DNA from 4 places in the Devosia sp. XK-2 genome. Region 2 is predicted to be linked to each of the others. Evidence: predicted binding sites of a transcription regulator. Region 2 holds the regulator's gene; each other region holds the start of a gene.
The links. Region 2 encodes LexA, which represses DNA repair genes until DNA is damaged. Its sites were predicted from a motif close to TGTTCNNNNTGTGTTCNG; they were not measured.
Positions count from the first base shown of each region.

Region 1: the regulator LexA is predicted to act here: its motif matches at 1,568-1,585, upstream of dinB (DNA polymerase IV).
Region 3: the regulator LexA is predicted to act here: its motif matches at 3,197-3,214, upstream of V8Z65_RS17930 (YifB family Mg chelatase-like AAA ATPase).
Region 4: the regulator LexA is predicted to act here: its motif matches at 2,619-2,636, upstream of V8Z65_RS05940 (2'-5' RNA ligase family protein).

Region 1 is NZ_CP146608.1:1,444,015-1,448,522, forward strand. It holds gene V8Z65_RS06945 (ABC transporter ATP-binding protein) at 1-811, shown strand, start outside; gene V8Z65_RS06950 (alpha/beta family hydrolase) at 829-1,473, opposite strand; gene dinB (DNA polymerase IV) at 1,606-2,892, shown strand; gene V8Z65_RS06960 (GFA family protein) at 3,090-3,506, shown strand; gene V8Z65_RS06965 (SRPBCC family protein) at 3,612-4,124, opposite strand; gene V8Z65_RS06970 (helix-turn-helix domain-containing protein) at 4,102-4,467, opposite strand.
Region 2 is NZ_CP146608.1:1,645,294-1,649,801, reverse strand. It holds gene glp (gephyrin-like molybdotransferase Glp) at 1-1,174, shown strand, start outside; gene lexA (transcriptional repressor LexA) at 1,302-2,018, shown strand; gene V8Z65_RS07905 (nuclear transport factor 2 family protein) at 2,020-2,406, shown strand; gene V8Z65_RS07900 (NUDIX domain-containing protein) at 2,396-2,803, shown strand; gene V8Z65_RS07895 (IlvD/Edd family dehydratase) at 2,941-4,508, opposite strand, start outside.
Region 3 is NZ_CP146608.1:3,630,741-3,635,248, forward strand. It holds gene V8Z65_RS17910 (outer membrane beta-barrel protein) at 1-591, opposite strand, end outside; gene V8Z65_RS17915 (NfeD family protein) at 700-1,149, opposite strand; gene V8Z65_RS17920 (SPFH domain-containing protein) at 1,161-2,162, opposite strand; gene V8Z65_RS17925 (GH25 family lysozyme) at 2,247-3,083, opposite strand; gene V8Z65_RS17930 (YifB family Mg chelatase-like AAA ATPase) at 3,269-4,508, shown strand, end outside.
Region 4 is NZ_CP146608.1:1,241,181-1,245,688, forward strand. It holds gene V8Z65_RS05930 (acyltransferase) at 1-769, opposite strand, end outside; gene guaA (glutamine-hydrolyzing GMP synthase) at 846-2,417, shown strand; gene V8Z65_RS05940 (2'-5' RNA ligase family protein) at 2,652-3,242, shown strand; gene V8Z65_RS05945 (tetratricopeptide repeat protein) at 3,331-4,095, shown strand; gene der (ribosome biogenesis GTPase Der) at 4,123-4,508, shown strand, end outside.

The DNA of each region.
Region 1 (4,508 bases), 200 kb from region 2:
GTCTGCAAATCACCAGCTTCTCGCCGCCGGCCTCGATCTTGCCTATGGCGAACGCCAGATAGTCTCGAGCCTCGATCTGACCCTGCCGCCTGGCAAGCTCACAGCCATCGTCGGCGCCAACGCTTGCGGCAAGTCCACGTTGCTACGAGGTCTGGCCCGCCTGCTGATACCGACGCGTGGCGCTGTCTATCTCGATGGCAAGCCCATCCATCAATTGCCGACACGCGATGTTGCAACCGTGCTCGGTGTCCTGCCGCAAAGCCCCGTCGCTCCAGACGCCATTTCCGTGACAGATCTGGTGGGCCGTGGCCGCTATCCACACCAGGGCTGGTTTCGTCGTTGGACGCCTGAAGACGACGCGGCTGTTGCCGAGGCGCTGGTCGCCACCGACACTGCCGAACTGGCCGATCGCCCTGTTGACGAGCTCTCCGGTGGTCAGCGCCAGCGCGTCTGGATTGCCATGGCTTTGGCGCAGCAAACCGATCTGCTTCTGCTCGACGAACCCACGACTTTTCTCGACATCAATCACCAGGTGGAAGTGCTTGACCTGCTGACCGACCTCGTCAGGCATCGCGGCCGTACCGTGGTCGTGGTGCTGCATGATTTGAACCTTGCCTGCCGCTATGCCGACCACCTTGTGGCCATGAAGGCGGGCAAAATCGTCGCGGCGGGCCGGCCTATAGACGTGGTCACCCAGGCCGTCGTGAAAGACGTTTTCGGCATGACCTCGCATATTATGCTCGATCCGGTCTCCAACACGCCGATGATCGTGCCTATTGGCCGGCACCATGTCGAAAAGGCGGCGGCCTGAACGTGTCTGCAGGGTCGCTAGCTCGACAATCTATCGATCCACCGCGCCACTTCACTTGCCATGGTTCGCAAATGGTCCGCCGCAGAATAGCCGGAAATGGTCTTGCGTGGTTTGAGGTCATGGTCGCCATCCTCCAGCCAGATAAGTCCGATCTGCGACGACAGCTCATAGTGCGCAACCTCGTCCCTGGTGCCGAACTCGTCCCGCGCGCCTTGAATGAGCAGGGCAGGGGTTCGCAGGCCCTCCAGATGCGCTGTCCGTAATTGCTCCGGCTTGCCGAGCGGATGAAACGGATAACCAAGGCATGCTAGGCCCGCAATACGTCCCGCCGCAAAGAGCTCGTCGGCTATCATGCTCGCCACCCGGCCGCCCATCGACTTACCGCCGATGATCAATGGGCCATTCGTCCGCCCGAGTTCATATACAGCGGCTCGATATTCCGGCATCAATTTCTCGGCCTTGGGCGGCGGCTTGCGTCCGTCACCGCTCCGCCGAGCGGCCATATAGCCGAATTCGAACCGTGCGATCCGGAGGCCCTGCTCGGCCAGAGCCTTGGCGGCGGCAGTCATCGATGCAGAGTCCATGGGCGCTCCGGCGCCATGCGCCAACAGCAAGGTTGCCGCCGCCTCTTCCGGGCCGTCAAAGAGAAATTCTATTGCCATGTCCTCTCAGCCCTCGGCCGGTCCCTGCGGTCGTCCATCCATCGCCCGGTCTGGTGTGCCATTCCGATCCAGCCATTGACAATAGCGGTCGCGACAGAACAAAATAAGAACACATATCGCATAGGTGACGCCATGGCTGCCGCGGCGACCATTCTTCATGCCGATCTCGACTCCTTCTATGCCTCGGTCGAGCAATTGCTGAATCCGGATTTGCGCGGCAAGGCTATGGCCGTTGGGGGCGGGGTCGTGCTCGCCGCGTCTTACCAGGCTAAGGCTTTCGGCGTGCGTGGCGGCATGTCCGGGCGCCGCGCGCGTGAACTGTGCCCGCACCTCATCTTCACCCCCGGCCACTTTGACCAATATCAGCGACTGGGTGACGCCGCGATTGCCGTCATGCGCGATTTTACCCCGCTGGTGGAACGCATCTCCATTGACGAGGCCTTTGCCGATGTCGCTGGCTGCACCCATCTTTTTGGCCCGCCCGAGGAGATTGCCGCGACCATCCGCCGGCGTGTGCGCGACGAATTGGGCTTGCCTATTTCGGTCGGCGTAGCACGTACCAAACACTTGGCAAAGGTCGCCTCCCAGGTGGCGAAGCCCGACGGGCTTGTCGTGGTCCGCCCTGGTACCGAACTCGAATTCCTGCACGATCTGCCCGTGGGCCTTATGTGGGGTGTTGGGCCGGTCACCGAGGCGCGGCTCAAGCAGGAGGGCATTGCGACAATCGGCCAATTGGCCAGTACGCCTGGCAAGTCTCTGCGCGGTCTGCTGGGCGAGGCCCTGGGCGAAAAGTTGTCCGATCTGGCCTGGGACCGCGACACCCGCGCTGTCGAAACCCGCCAAAGCGCCCGTTCTGTCGGCGCCCAGTCCGCACTCGGCCGCAGGCCGGCCACGGAGGCCACCTATAAGCCGACCCTGCGTTACCTGGCCGACCGCATCACCGCGCGCTTGCGCGCCAAGGGACTGGCTGGCCGCACGATTACCGTGCGCATCCGCTTTGCCGATATGCGTGCCATCACCCGCTCGCATACCCTTGACGCGCCGGTTTCTGCCACTCTCATCGTCGCCGAAATTGCCGAGGAGTTGGTACGTGTGGCGCTTGGTGAGCACGCACAAGAAAAGGTTATTACTCTTCTCGCCATCTCCGTTTCACATATCGGCGCACAGCCTCATCTCCAGCTCGAATTGCCCCTGGACCTTGATGATGAACGACATCGACCCGGCACTCGCCGGGGCGCGGCTCGCTTCTCCGCCGACCAGGCCATGGACAGGGCGCGCGCGCGTTTCGGCCGCCAGGCCATCGGCTACGCCATTACCCAACTCGAACGACCGAAATCCGTGCCCGACGCCTTCCGCGAACTGGCCGAGAAAAGCTTGGCGCCGTCCCATCGGGCAAACCTCTCCAGCGGAGAGGTTTGAGGCGCTTCGAAGACACTTGGCATTGACTTGAAGGGCTCCAGTGGAGCCCTTCAAGTCAAGAAGGCCATGAGAGCCACGCTCGAACTGCGAAGACGGGCACCCCAACGCCGTCATGGCCAGTCAGTGGGCGAGATAAAAGTTTGCGGCAAAACAGCCCGACGTGCTGAAATTGCTCACTACGCATGCAGGAGGCCAGGATGAAAGTGGACGGATCGTGCCATTGTGGCGCAATCACATTCGAAGCGGACATCGACCCCGAACGGGTTCGCATTTGTCATTGCACCGATTGCCAGCAGCTTTCCGGTACCGCTTTCCGGGTTATGGTGCCGTGTCCGGAGAGCCAATTTCATCTCAAAACCGGGGTGCCGAAAATTTACGTGAAGACCGCCGAGAGTGGCAGGAAGCGGCAACAGGCATTTTGCGCCGAATGCGGTTCTCCAATCTATGCGACTTCCGACGAGCCTGCCGGGTCAAGAAGCCTCGGCCTTCGCGTGGGCGTCCTGACTCAGAGGCGCGAATTGGCACCAAAACGTCAATTCTGGTACCGATCGGTTCTGCCCTGGTTGCCGCCACTCCCCGGTATCGCCGCAGATGGAACCGCTTACGGGCAATAGAGACCAGGAAGGCCGTGAGGGCCACACCCGAACGCCATTCGTCCTGCAGCGCCTGTTCTGCGGGATTGGCCACCGGCAGCGGAACGGCCCCAAATTGCCGCCTTCTTACTCCGCGAGCAAGGCTGACAATACCGTATCCAGCTCTTCGAACTGTTCGGGATAGGCGCCCGTGCTGCCCGATGCGATCGCGGCGTCGAGCGCGTCCTTGGACGGATAAAGGTCGGAAAGAACCAGAAGGGTCTTGCCGTCTTTGTCCGCAAAAGTGGCGGTGGTCACCGAGCCCTCATCGTTCTCTTCATTCGTCCAGACGAGACGGGTGGGCGGCGTCACCTCGATATATCGGCCGAAAAAGGCCATGGGCTGGTCGAAGTCGGGGTGGCCGAACACGAAGCGATATGTGCCCCCGGTGCGCACATCCGCCTCGCAGGAGATGAATGTGATGCCGAAGGACTTCGGTGTCCACCAGCGCATCAGCAGTTCCGGCGTTGTCCAGGCCTCGAAGACCAGACGCGCGGGGCCATCGAAAGTTCGGGTGATGATCAGTTCCCGCTCGGATCGCCTCTCCACATTTGTGCGTTCTTTTGCCGGGCTTGGTCTATTCGCTTTCATGTCGTCCATCGGCTTGTTCCCTCTGTTTCAAGTCGTCAATAACCAGGTCAAGCGCGTCGAAGCGCGCATCCCAAAGCTGACGATAGCGCTCGATCCAGGCCATCTCTTCCTCCAGCCGGCTTTGCCCAAGCCTGCACTTTCGCACGCGTCCCACCTTCTCGGTGGTCACTAGTCCTGCCCGCACCAGAACGTCGACATGCTTCTTCATGCCCGTAAGGGTCATGTGGAATCGGTCGGCAAGGTCGCCTATCGAAGCGTCCGAACGGGCAAGCTGCTCCAGCACGCCGCGCCGCGTGACATCCGACAGCGCGGCAAATGAAATATCGAAACGAGTTTGAGAATACTGAACCATATAGTTCAGTGTAATGGTTCGCCCAGGACATGCAAGAGCGG
Region 2 (4,508 bases):
GAAGGCCATTCTGGCGCGAGTGCCTGCCCCCGCCGGTGAAATCGTCACATTGAGCGCGGCCGCTGGGCGGGTCCTTTACGCCCCCGTCATTGCCGATCACGACCAGCCCCCTTTCGACGCCAGCGCCATGGACGGCTATGCCATGAGGGCAGCGGACGTTGCGGAGGATATTTGGCTCGACGTCATCGGTACGTCACAGGCCGGCGCCGGTTTTCCGGGATCGGTCGGCCACAGACAGGCTGTCCGCATTTTCACCGGTGCGCCGGTTCCGCCGGGCGCGGATACGGTCATCATGCAGGAAGAAGCCGTCCGGGAAGGCGAAAAGGTCCGGTTCACGGCCCCTGCCCGGCTTGGTCACAGCATTCGTCCGAAGGGTAACGATTTTGCGACGGGTCAGGTGCTGATTGGCCCAGGAACATGCCTGACGCCGATGCAGATCGCTGTCGCTGCGGCGGCCAACAAAGCTGAACTCGTGGCGGCCAGGCGGCCGCGCATCGCGCTGATGGCGACTGGCGACGAACTGGTCTTGCCCGGCAACCCGCTCGGCCCGGACCAGATCGTGGCCTCCAACAGTTTTGGCCTCACCGCCATGCTGGCGCCCTATGCCAGCACCATCCGCGATCATGGCATCATTCCGGACGACGCAGCGTCTTTGCGCGAACGGCTGTCGAAAGCCTTTGCGGAAGAGCCCGATGTCCTGATTACGACGGGTGGCGCTTCGGTGGGCGAGCATGATCTCGTCCAGGATGTGCTCAAGGAGCTGGGCGTTACCCTCGACTTCTGGCGCATCAATATGCGGCCGGGCAAGCCGCTGATGTTCGGTACGAGCGGCAAAACTCTGGTCTTCGGCCTGCCCGGCAATCCGGTTTCGGCCATGGTGACCGCCCTTGTCTTCATAAAGCCTGCCCTGCGCGCCTGGCTTGGCGCACCGGCCCCCCTGACCTGGCATTTGCCGTTGGCCGCCGCCACACCCCCGAATACGGCCCGCCGCCACTTCATGCGCGCCCGGCTGCTGCAGAGAGAGTACGGTCCCATGGCGGAACCCATCAGCCAGACCGATAGTGGACACACATCGTCTCTTGCGGCCGCGGACCTCCTGATCGTGCAGCCCGAGCTGGATCCCGGGCGACCGGCCGGCGCCCTGGTCGAGGCCCTCCCCATCGACGCCTTCTGATTCCTGTCAGTTTGTTCAGAACCCCTTCATTAACGGGGTCCTGGCCTCCGGCCGGAGCTATTGCAGAACATAAATGGAACATGTATGGTCGTTCCGTCTATGTTCCGATTCTGGGGTTGTGGGGCCAATGCTGACACGCAAACAACACGAGCTGCTGATGTTCATCCACGAAAGGATGAAGGAGAGCGGCATTCCCCCGAGCTTTGACGAGATGAAGGATGCCCTTGATCTCGCATCGAAATCTGGCATCCACCGGCTGATCACGGCGCTTGAAGAGCGCGGCTTCATCCGCCGCCTGCCCAACCGGGCCCGGGCGCTGGAAGTGGTCAAGCTCCCAGATTCCATGAACCCGTCGCTGGGTGGGCGCAAGGCACGCTTCGAGCCCTCCGTTATAGAGGGCAATCTGGGCAAGGTCGCCTCGCCGCCCCGAAATAACCCTGGTGGATCAGACGATTACGCCCGTCCAGTATCCATTCCGGTCATGGGCCGCATCGCGGCCGGTACACCCATCGAGGCCATTCAGACCCACTCCCATACGATCGCTGTGCCACCCGAGATGCTGGGCGCCGGCGAGCACTATGCCCTTGAAGTGCGTGGTGATTCCATGATCGAGGCCGGCATTTTCGATGGCGATACCGTGCTCATCAAGAAGCAGGAACATGCGTCAACCGGCGAGATCATTGTCGCATTGGTCGATGACGAAGAAGCGACCCTAAAGCGCCTACGCCGCAAGGGCGATACGGTGGCGCTGGAAGCCGCCAATCCGGCCTATGAAACCCGCATTTTCCCGCCGGACCGGGTCAAGGTGCAGGGCCGGCTTGTGGGCCTGATGCGGAAGTATTGAGATGGGTTTCACCTCGCCACAGGCCGCAATGGCCTTCTATGGCGAGGTGATCAACGAGCATCGCTTCGATGCCCTGCTGCCGATGCTGTCGAAGGACGTCGTGTTCTGGTTCAGTTCAGGGTCGCATTGCGGTGTTGATGCGGCGCGTCGGGCCTTTGAGAAGACCTGGCGGCGCATTGCCGATGAATTCTACTGGATTGAAGACCTTAGCTGGCTCTGCCAGGGCGATGGCTCGGCGGCCTGTCTATATCGGTTCGGCTGGCGCGGCCTTGTTGACGGGAAGCTGACGCAGGGCGGCGGACGAGGCACGAGCGTTTTGCGGCTGGAGCCTGATGGCTGGAAGGTCGTGCATGAGCATCTGAGCGCCGAGCCCGTCGATGCTGGTTGAAAAGGTTTGCCCCTATGTGCTGAGAGGGCCGAGGGACAGTCTCGAGATATTGGCTTTCAAACACCCGCTGGCTGGCTGTCAGCTCGTCAAGGGGACGCTTGAGCCAGGCGAGCGCGTAGTAGACGGCGCGCTTCGGGAACTGGCTGAAGAGGCCGGTTTGGTTGGCACCGTTGGAAGCGGCGTGAGTTGGTCGAGCCTGAATATTGCGGATGGGCAGCTCTGGCATTTCGTGCCGGTCGATGTGCCGCCCCAGCCCGATCACTTCGCGTTTTTCTGCGCCGACGACGGCGGACATCGCTTCGCTTTTCGCTGGTGGCCGCTGAGGGATGGTCCTGGTCCGGATTGGCACGAGATCTATAGGCGCGCGCTCAATGAGATCCGTGCCCGCCAGCCATGAGAAAAGGTCCGCCAAGGCGGCGGACCTTTGGTAGTTTCGTGCGGGGCACCTATAGCATTTTACATTCAGATTGACGCCCCGCTATCGCCCCTCCCCTCAAGGCGACGGGCCCGATAGTTCGCTCGCGGTGAATTAACCTAGTGATTGTCGCGCGGCACGCCCTCAGTCTGGGCAATACGCTGGTATTTCTCGGCCGGTTTGAGGATGGCGCCATCGCCCAACTGGCCCACGAGCCCGCGCTGGATTTCCTGCCAGGGCGTCTGGTGCCTGGGGAATTTGTAGCCGCCATCGGCCTCGAGCGCAGCGCGGCGGCTCGCGATTTCCTCATTGGAGATCAGGATATTCGCTTCGCCCTTGTTGAGATCGATGCGCACCCGGTCGCCCGTCTTGAGAATAGCGAGATTGCCTCCGGCGGCGGCTTCGGGGGACGCGTTGAGAATCGAGGGCGAGCCCGATGTGCCGGACTGACGACCGTCGCCAATGCAAGCGAGCGAGGAAACACCCTTCTTGATGAGATAAGCAGGCGGACGCATGTTCACCACTTCCGCTGCGCCCGGATAGCCTACAGGCCCAGCGCCACGCATGAACAGCAGCGTGTGCTCGTCGATGTCGAGCGCCGGGTCATCAATGCGATGGTGGTAGTCCTCGGGGCCGTCAAAGACCACCGCCTTACCCTCGAACATATTGGGATGCGCCGGATCGGACAGATATCGTTCCTTGAATTCGGGGCTGATAACGCTGGTCTTCATGATCGCATTGTCGAACAGGTTGCCGCGCAGCACCAGGAACCCGGCCTCGGCTTTGAGCGGGTCGTTGAAGTGCCGGATGACCTTGTCGTCCTCGATGACGGTGGTTCGGCAGTTTTCGCCAATGGTCTTGCCGTTTACCGTCGGCGCGTTCTCGTGGATCAGGCCCTGCGTCATCAGCTCGTTGACGACGGCCGGCACACCACCGGCGTGGTAGTAGTCTTCGCCTAGATATTCGCCGGCCGGCTGCAAATTGACCAGCAACGGGACCTTATGGCCATGTTGCTGCCATTCGTCGATCTTGAGATCGACACCAATGTGCTTGGCGATGGCGTTGATATGGATCGGCGCATTGGTCGAGCCGCCAATTGCCGAATTGACGACGATGGCGTTGAGGAAATTCTCCTTGGTCAGGATGTCCGAGGGCTTGAGATCCTCATGCACCATTTCCACGGCGCGCTTGCCGGTACGATAGGCCATTTCCTGGCGGTCGCGGTAGGGCGCGGGAATGGCCGCTGAGCCCGGCAATTGCATGCCCAGGGCCTCGGCCAGCGAATTCATCGTCGAAGCTGTGCCCATGGTGTTGCAATAGCCCGTGGACGGTGCCGAGGACGCAACGAGCTCAATGAATTTGGGATAGTCGATTTCCCCGGCCGCCAGCATCTGCCTAGCCTTCCAGACAATGGTGCCCGAACCGGTGCGCTCGCCCTTGTGCCAGCCGTTAAGCATGGGACCAACGGAAAGCGCGATAGCCGGAATATTGACCGTGGCGGCACCCATCAGCATGGCGGGGGTAGTCTTGTCGCAGCCAATGGTCAGCACCACGCCGTCGAGCGGATAGCCATAAAGCACCTCGACAAGTCCGAGATAGGCCAAGTTGCGATCAAGACCGGCAGTGGGCCGCTTGCCCGTTTCCTGGATCGGATGCACCGGAAATTCAATGGCGATGCCGCCGGCCT
Region 3 (4,508 bases), 1.8 Mb from region 2:
GACCGTGCGGGCGATCGTGCCATCAAGGCCCAGATTGAAGCGCCCGAATTGGCGCTCGATCCCACCGCCCAAAGTGCCGGTAACCACCAGAGGCGGCTCGGTCACGACCGGGTCGAGCCCGGGCGTCGAGGGGAGGTCGCGCGACAAATCGAGTTTGGCCGATCCGGTGAGGCTGGTGTCGCGGTCCAGATGCGTCGTCGTTTCAAGGTCGAGATTGAGACCGGTAACGCCCAAAGTGCCGTCAGTGTCGCGGGCGAGCTCCGCCCGGCCCGATGTGGACCAGTCCGTCCGCACACCCTGATGGGTGGCGGAAATCTGTGGGGTCAGCGTGGTGACGAAACGATCCCCGGTATTGGTATGGGTATAGCTGCCTTTAAGCCCGATGGACCAGTCAATCTCCAAAGGCGGATGCCCCGGCTCTGCCGGAACGTCAAACCCTTCGGGAACCGGTGCGGCGGGATAAAGGCCCGGCGTCAGCCGGTCCTCGGTCAATGCGTTTGCGTCAACGATGAGTGGGTCGGCACAAGCAGCCGTGCCCAGTGCCATATTGGCCAGCAACACGCTCAGCACTGTCAGATATTGCCGGGCCACATCCCGCTCCGCACATGTCGGCCGGCAGACGCAAAAGGACCGGCATTGGCCGCTGAGGCCGCGCCGATCCTTGCATTTTATGGTTAATGAATGCTTTCGGGAGACTGCCTATACCGGCTCGATCCGCAGCACCGCCCCATCGGCGCCGACAATGCGCACACGCTGCCCGGCAGGCAGGTCCGGCCCGCTGATGCGCCATTTGGTATCACCCAGCGTCAAGCGGCCGAAGCCGTCCACGATCGGCTGGTCGAGCACCGCTTCCTGGCCGATGAAATGATCGGTGCGCTGATTGAGCAGAGGCCGGTCGGTCTGGGACGAGCGGTTGCGGGTCAGGCGCAACCAGATCAGGATCGAGACCAGCGAGAGCACGCCAAAAATCAGCCATTGCACGGGCCAGGCCAGCGGCTGGAACAGGGTGAGAATGCCGGTCAGGATGCCGGCAATGCCCATCCAGAGCAGGAACCCGCCGGGCAGGACCAGCTCAAGCGCCAGTAGCACCAGCCCGGCCACGATCCAGCTCCAGGGACCGTTCTCGATAAGGAAATTGACGATCTGCATGGCGTGTCCCGTCAGCCCTGGCCGGGATTTGTGCTATTGGGCGGGCGGCCGGACGCGCGCGGTTGCACAGGCCTGTCCGCGCCGAAGGTCTCCCTGGCAATTTCGGCAATGCCGCCAATAGCCCCGATGACGCTGGAGGCCTCGACGGGCAGCATCAGCAGCTTCTGATTGGGCGAGGTGGCCACCTTCTCCAGCGCCTTGATGTAATTATTGGCCACGAAATAATTGATTGCCTGCACATTGCCCGCGGCAATGGCCTCGGACACCAATTGGGTCGCCTTGGCCTCGGCTTCCGCCGCGCGTTCCCGGGCCTCGGCATCGCGGAAAGCGGCCTCGCGGCGGCCTTCGGCTTCGAGCACCTGGGCCTGCTTTTCCCCCTCGGCCTTGAGAATGGCGGCCTGCCGCCGGCCCTCGGCTTCCAGAATGGTGGCACGCTTTTCGCGTTCCGCCTTCATCTGCCGGCCCATCGATTCCACCAGATCCTTGGGCGGATCGATATCCTTGATCTCGATGCGGGTGATTTTGACACCCCAGGGCGATACGGCGGCATCGACCACGCGCAGGACCCGGTCATTGATCTCGTCGCGATTGGACAATAGCGAATCGAGATCCATCGAGCCCATGACCGAACGGATATTGGTCATGGTGAGGTTGAGAATGGCATTTTCGAGATTGGTCACCTCATAGGCCGCCGAGGCGGCATCCAGGATTTGGTAGAAGGTGACGCCATTGGCCGTGACCGTGGCATTGTCCCGCGTGATGACCTCCTGGTGCGGCACGTCCAGCACCTGCTCCATCACATTCATCTTCTTGCCGATCGTATCGATGAAGGGCACGATCAGGTTGAGGCCGGGCTTGAGCGTACGGGTATATTTGCCGAACCGCTCAATGGTGAAATTATAGCCCTGCGGCACGGTCTTGGCGCCTGCAAACAGCACCAGCACAAGCAGGATACCCAGCCCGATCAGGGTCACACTCAACCCATCGAGCCCCAGATCGTTGAAAATACCCATTCCCATGTCTCCCCTTGGCCCGGCACGCCGGGTGACATTATGCGGCAGCGCCGGGCTTGAACAGCGCAAACGGCCGAGGCGGGCCTATTTGGCCGGCAGGCACCGGCCGCTGGCCTGCAGGGCCGCCACGGCGCGCGGATCGCAGCCGGTATAGAGGAACATCAGCCAGTCCTCGGTCGAGCCATAGAACACGTTGCGATCCACCTCGCCGCGTACGCCAGGCACGATGCCGGTCTGGGTATATTGCCAGAAGGTCCAGGGCCGATTGTCATAGCGCTCATGCGGCTCGGCGGCGGTCGAGCGCAGCCAGAAGGCATTGGGGAAATATTCGCCCGCCAGAATATCGCGGTGGAAAGTCATATCGGTATAAATGATGGGCAGCTTGCCGGTATGGCGCTCCATCACATCGAGCATCAGCCGGATTTTTTCGAGCGCATCGGCCTTGTTGGGCTTGGTCTTGCAGCTCGAATGGTTGTTCCATTCCAGATCCAGCACCGGTGGCAGGGCGCTCGGATCATAGGGCACGTTCTGGGTGAACCAGGCCGCCTGTTCGGAAGCCAGCGAACACCAGGTCATGAAGTGATAGGCGCCCCGCGGCATGCCGGCATCACGGGCGCGTTCCCAATTGGCGCGGAAATTGGGATCGACATAATCCTTGCCTTCGGTGGCCTTCATGAAGACGAAATGCGTGCCCCCGGCCCGGGCGCGGGCAAAATCGACATTTTCCTGATATCGCGCCACGTCGATCCCCTGGATGGGCATGCCGCGCGCCCGGTCGACGCCGGCATGCGGGCGATTGTCGCCCGGAATGGCACTATAAAGCCCGCCCATGCTGCCACAGGCGGCCAGGGCCGCCACGGCAAGGCCCAGAACGGCGCCGCGAAAGGCGGCGGAGACGGAGCGGGACAGGGACAGGGCCATTTCAGAAGAACTCGAACGCAAGAACCAAAGCTGACATTTGATTCAACACGGCCCGGTTAATGGAGATTTAGGGTAACCTTTGTGGCAGCAGGCATGGTTAACAGGCCATCTTTCGTTCGCTCTTCGTTCTTGCTGCGCCCGAAGTGATCTGCTAGCGTTACCGGCGGCAATTGGGGGCAAAGCCGATGGTCACCCGCGTAACGACTGTGGCGTTTCAGGGCATTGAGGCCGTGCCGGTCGACGTGCAGGCGCAGATTGCGCCGGGTTTTCCGGCCTTGGTGCTGGTCGGCTTGCCCGACAAGGCAGTGCGCGAAAGCGGCGAACGGGTGCGCGCCGCGCTGACTGCCTCAGGCCTCGGGCTTCCGCCCAAACGCATTACCATCAATCTGGCGCCGGCCGACCTGCCCAAGGAAGGCAGCCACTATGATCTGCCCATCGCCCTAGCGCTGATGGGGGCACTGGGTGCCATTCCGCAGGACGCGCTCGAGGGCTATGTGGCCTTGGGCGAATTGGGACTGGACGGACGCCTGGCCCATGTCGGGGGCGTTCTGCCCGCGGCCATGGCGGCAAGCGCCAAGGGCCTGGGGATCATCTGTCCCCAACCCTCCGGCTCGGAGGCCGCCTGGGCCGGGGAAGAGATCGACATTATCGCGGCCGAAAGCCTGATTGGCCTCGCCAATCATCTGACCGGTCATCAATTGCAGGCCCGGCCGCAACCGGCCCGGCAATTGGCCGCGCCCGGAGACCTGCCCGACCTGATCGATGTCCGCGGCCAGGCGGTGGCGCGGCGCGCGCTGGAGGTGGCTGCCGCCGGTGGCCACAATATGCTGATGGTCGGGCCGCCCGGCGCAGGCAAATCCATGCTGGCGGCGCGCCTGCCCTCCATCCTGCCGCCGCTTTCGCCGCGCGAATTGCTCGACATCTCCATGATCCAGTCCATTGCCGGCGAATTGGCCGGCGGCGCGCTTTCCGATCGGCGCCCGTTCCGTGCGCCGCACCATTCGGCCTCCATGGCAGCCCTGGTGGGCGGCGGCCTCAAAGTGCGGCCGGGCGAGGCGAGCCTGGCCCATAATGGCGTGCTCTTTCTCGACGAATTGCCCGAATTTGCGCCCAATGTGCTCGATAGCCTGCGCCAGCCGCTCGAAAGCGGCGAGACGGTGATCGCCCGCGCCAATGCGCGGGTTGCCTATCCCTCGAGGTTCCAGCTGATCGCTGCGATGAATCCGTGCAAATGCGGCATGGCCGGCACGCCGGGCCATAGTTGCAAGCGCGGCCCGGCCTGCGCCGGGGATTATCAGGCGCGGGTCTCAGGACCGTTTCTGGATCGTATCGATATCCGCATCGATGTGCCCGCGGTCAGCGCTGCCGATATGATCGCGCCCGCAGCCCCGGCGGAAAGTTCGGCCAAGGTCGCACAACGCGTCG
Region 4 (4,508 bases), 400 kb from region 2:
TATCGGCGGCCCAATTCCGTTTGCCGGCAAGAAGTGTCTGCAGTCCGCCTGCCAGCGCGCCCAGCGCAAACATGGCAAAAAAGCTGAACGGATTGAACCAGGGCATCCAGACCTTGGCGCCGCCCTGCAGGCCGTATTCCCAGCCACGGTTTATGGGATCGACCGTGACCAGATTATAGAAGGTCATATGCGCGAGCAGAGCCGCGCCGATGACGCCGAACCAGGCCAGGCGTTTGCCCCATGGCGGCAGCGCGCGGCCATAGGCCACCAGAACGGCAAAACCCAGGGGCAGGAAAAAGTAGGAGCTGGCCTCAAAGCCGATTGACCAGAGAGGGCTGTTCACCTCGACGGGAAACAGGGTCAGCCAGTGCCAGTCGCTGACCAATGCAAAGCCCGCCACGAGGCGAAGCCATAGCCATTGATCCAGTTTGACGTCGAACAGGGCCACGCTGAGAATAAAGGTGACGATGAGCGCCAGCCAGAAACAGGGCAAAATACGCGCCGCGCGGCGAAGCCAGTAGACGCGCAGCGAGGGGAGATCGCCGCCGGCATCCAGCGCCCGCCAGAACGGAATGGACAGCAGGAACCCGCTGAGCACGAAGAACAGGCCCACGCCCAGGCCGCCGCCATTGCTCAAAACCTGCATGGGCTCCGAGCCGAGCGGGGTGCGAAAGTCGATGCGCTGCGCCAGATGATGAAACAGCACAATGAGGCAGGCGGAGGCCCGCACAAAGTCCGCACCAAGCAGGCGAGCGTCTTGATTCCCCATTGTTCCCCCAATATTGCATGGGCGTTCCTCCAACGCCCCGCTTGCGGAATCCGCATCCTCTGGCTAAAGGCTCGCCATGCAGCACCCAGATACCGTCTCCCGTAACGACACCATTCTCATTGTCGACTTCGGTTCGCAAGTCACGCAGTTGATTGCGCGCCGCATTCGCGAGACCGGGGTCTATTGCGAAATCCATCCATTCCAGTCCGCAGGCGCGGCCATGGCCGAACTCAACCCGAAAGGCGTGGTGCTGTCGGGCAGCCCGGCCTCGACGCTGGACGAGAACGCCCCCACCATCGATCCGGTCATTCTCGAAGCCGGGGTGCCGATCCTGGGCATATGTTATGGCCAGCAGGCGCTTTGCATGGCGCTGGGAGGCAAGGTCGAGGCCGGGCATCATCGCGAATTCGGCCGTGCCGAGGTGACCGTGCACAAGGCCAACAGCCTTTCGGATGGCGTCTGGGACCTCGATTCGCACCATCAAGTCTGGATGAGCCACGGCGACCGCGTGGTGGCATTGCCTGAAGGGTTCGAGGTGGTGGGCACCTCGCCCAATGCGCCCTTTGCCATGATTGCCAATGAAGAGCGCCGCATCTGGGCGGTGCAGTTCCACCCCGAAGTGGTGCACACGCCCGACGGCGCCAAGCTCTACGCCAATTTTGTGCACAACATTTGCGGCATCGCCAGCAATTGGACCATGGCGGCCTACCGCCAGAAGATGATCGAGAAAATCCGAGAGCAGGTCGGCGGCGGCAAGGTTATTTGCGGCCTTTCGGGCGGTGTCGATTCCTCGGTCGCGGCTGTGCTCATCCATGAAGCGATCGGCGACCAGCTCACCTGCATCTATGTCGATCACGGCCTGATGCGGCTGAACGAGAGCGAGCAGGTCGTCACCATGTTCCGCGACCAGTTCAACATTCCGCTGGTTCATGTCGATGCCGAAGATCTGTTCGTCGGCGAACTGGAAGGCCAGTCGGACCCCGAAACCAAGCGCAAGATCATCGGTCGGCTGTTCATCGAAGTGTTCGAGGAAGAGGCCAAGAAGCTCGGCGGCGCCGATTTCCTGGCCCAGGGCACGCTTTATCCGGACGTGATCGAAAGCGTCTCCTTCACCGGCGGGCCATCGGTCACCATCAAGTCGCACCACAATGTGGGTGGCCTGCCCGAGCGCATGAATATGAAGCTTGTCGAGCCACTGCGCGAATTGTTCAAGGACGAAGTGCGTGCCCTGGGCCGTGAGCTGGGCATTCCCGAAAGCTTCATCGGCCGCCATCCCTTCCCGGGACCGGGCCTGGCCATTCGCTGCCCTGGCGGCATTACCCGCGAAAAGCTCGGCATCCTCAGGCAGGCCGACGCGATCTATCTCGATGAAATCCGCAAGTCCGGCCAGTATGACAAGATTTGGCAAGCCTTTGCCGTGCTCTTGCCGGTACAGACTGTTGGCGTCATGGGTGATGGCCGCACCTATGAATTTGTATGCGCCCTCCGGGCGGTGACCTCGGTCGATGGCATGACTGCCGATTTCTATCAGTTCGACATGAACTTCCTGGGCAAGACGGCAACCCGCATCATCAACGAAGTGCGCGGCATCAACCGGGTGGTCTACGACGTGACGTCCAAACCGCCAGGGACGATTGAGTGGGAGTAGCCACCGGCAGCGCGAAGCGCTGCAAAATCAGTCCGGTGGACTGATTTTAGGTGGCTACGCCCGAATGGCCATGCGCGCAGGGCCCAGCTCCGCAATGGGCGCGATGTCGTGCCGGACACGTGGAAAGTACCCGTACCTGCATGTCCGGTCGATCAACTGTTGCTTCGGCCATCTTGACTCTGTGGCACGGACGATATTTGCTAGAACAAATAGTGAACATTACGGACGGCGATCATGGACATTGAACCGGATATGTTCGGCCACCGGCCATCACCGGTGGAACATAGAAGCTATTTCGCGATCTATCCCGAACCGGCCATTGCGCAGCGGATCGAGCATGAGGCAAGGGTGCTGGGCCGGCAGCACAATGTGCGGCGCGTCGTGCCCGCCGGACGCCTGCATCTGTCGCTCAATGGACTGCAACGCGGGCCGGAACTGGAGCCGCACCAGCTCGAAGAGGCGCTGCTGGCAGGCGACGCCATCCGCCGACCGGCATTCGACCTGATCCTGGATCGCATTCAGACCTGGGACAACGGCCGGTCGGGGCGACGGGGCTCGGTGCCGACCGTCCTGAACTGTTCGGCACCGCCGCGCGAGGCCCTGGCGCTTTATGAGGACTTGCGGCGGCAAATTCGGCAGGCTGGCCTCAGGGTCGGCGGACACCAGTTCAATCCCCATATCACGCTATGGTATGCGCCCGCCCGGCTGCCCGCGCTTGCGCTCCGGTATCCAGTGCATATCCGGGTGAACCGCTTCTGCCTCGTCCATTCGATTGCCGGTGCCGGCCGGGCCGAACATCTGGCCTCCTGGCCGCTGAAATTCTGAGCGCCTATGCCGGGACGCATCTGGTTTGCATTCGTGGGGGCGCGTGATACATGCTGCACCACGCTTTCTTTCTTGCCCTAGGCTCGCCATGTCCAACGAGAACATTTTCCGCGAAATCGACGAGGAGTTGCGCACCGATCGCATGCGGGCGCTGTGGCGGCGCTTTGCGCCTTTCGTCATTGGCGGAGCCATCGCCATCGTTGCGCTGGTGGCCGTCAATGAGGGCTGGTCCTGGTATACCAAGAGCCAGTCGGCGGCGGCCTCGGAGGAATTCTATGGCGCGCTGAATGCGGCCGAGGCCGGCAATCTCGATGAGGCGCTGGCCCAGCTCGACACGCTGGCAGCCAATGGCTCCGGCGGATATCCGGTGCTGGCCGAATTCCGCAAAGCGGCGCTGCTGAGCGACGAGGGCGACGCAGCCGGTGCGGTGGCGGCCTATGACACGCTCGCCAATAACCGATCCAATCCGCGTCTGCGCGAATTGGCATTGCTGCTGGCCGCCAATATCCTGGTCGACCACGGCACCCTCGCCGACGTCGAGGCCCGCATTGCCACGCTGGCCACGGACGACAACCATATGCGCCGCGTGGCGCGCGAACTGCTGGGTCTGGCGCAGTACAAGGCCGGGGACTATGCCGCGGCGGAGGAAAGCTTTCAGGCGGTGATCGACGATCCGCTCGCCCAGTCGGGTGCCCGCAATCGCATGGCCTATTACCTGGCCCAGATGCTGGCCGAGGGCACCGTTGCCGCGGAGGAGCCCGCCGAGGCAGCAGCCGGGCCGGATGGCGCGGACAATGCGGAAGATGCTGTCCAGGGTCAGGCCGCGCCGGCCGAAGAACCGGCAGCCGAATAAGACCAGCGCCTAGCGGGGGAAACCGTCATGACGGTCACTGTTGCCATTGTCGGCCGTCCCAATGTCGGCAAATCCACGCTGTTCAACCGTCTGGTCGGACGCAAGATCGCCCTGGTGGACGACACGCCCGGCGTGACGCGCGACCGCCGCGAGGCCGACGGGCGCATTGCTGATCTCAGCTTCAAGGTGCTAGACACGGCCGGCTATGAGGATGTCAAGGACGGCAGCCTCGAAGACCGCATGCGCCAGCAGACCGAGCTGGCCATCCGCGAGGCCGATGTCATCCTGTTCATGATCGATGCCCGGGCCGGCGTCGTGCCACTCGATCAGCGCTTTGCACAGGTTCTGCGCAAGGCCGGCAAACAGGTTCATCTGGTCGGCAACAAGGCGGAATCGAGCTCGGCGGAAGCAGG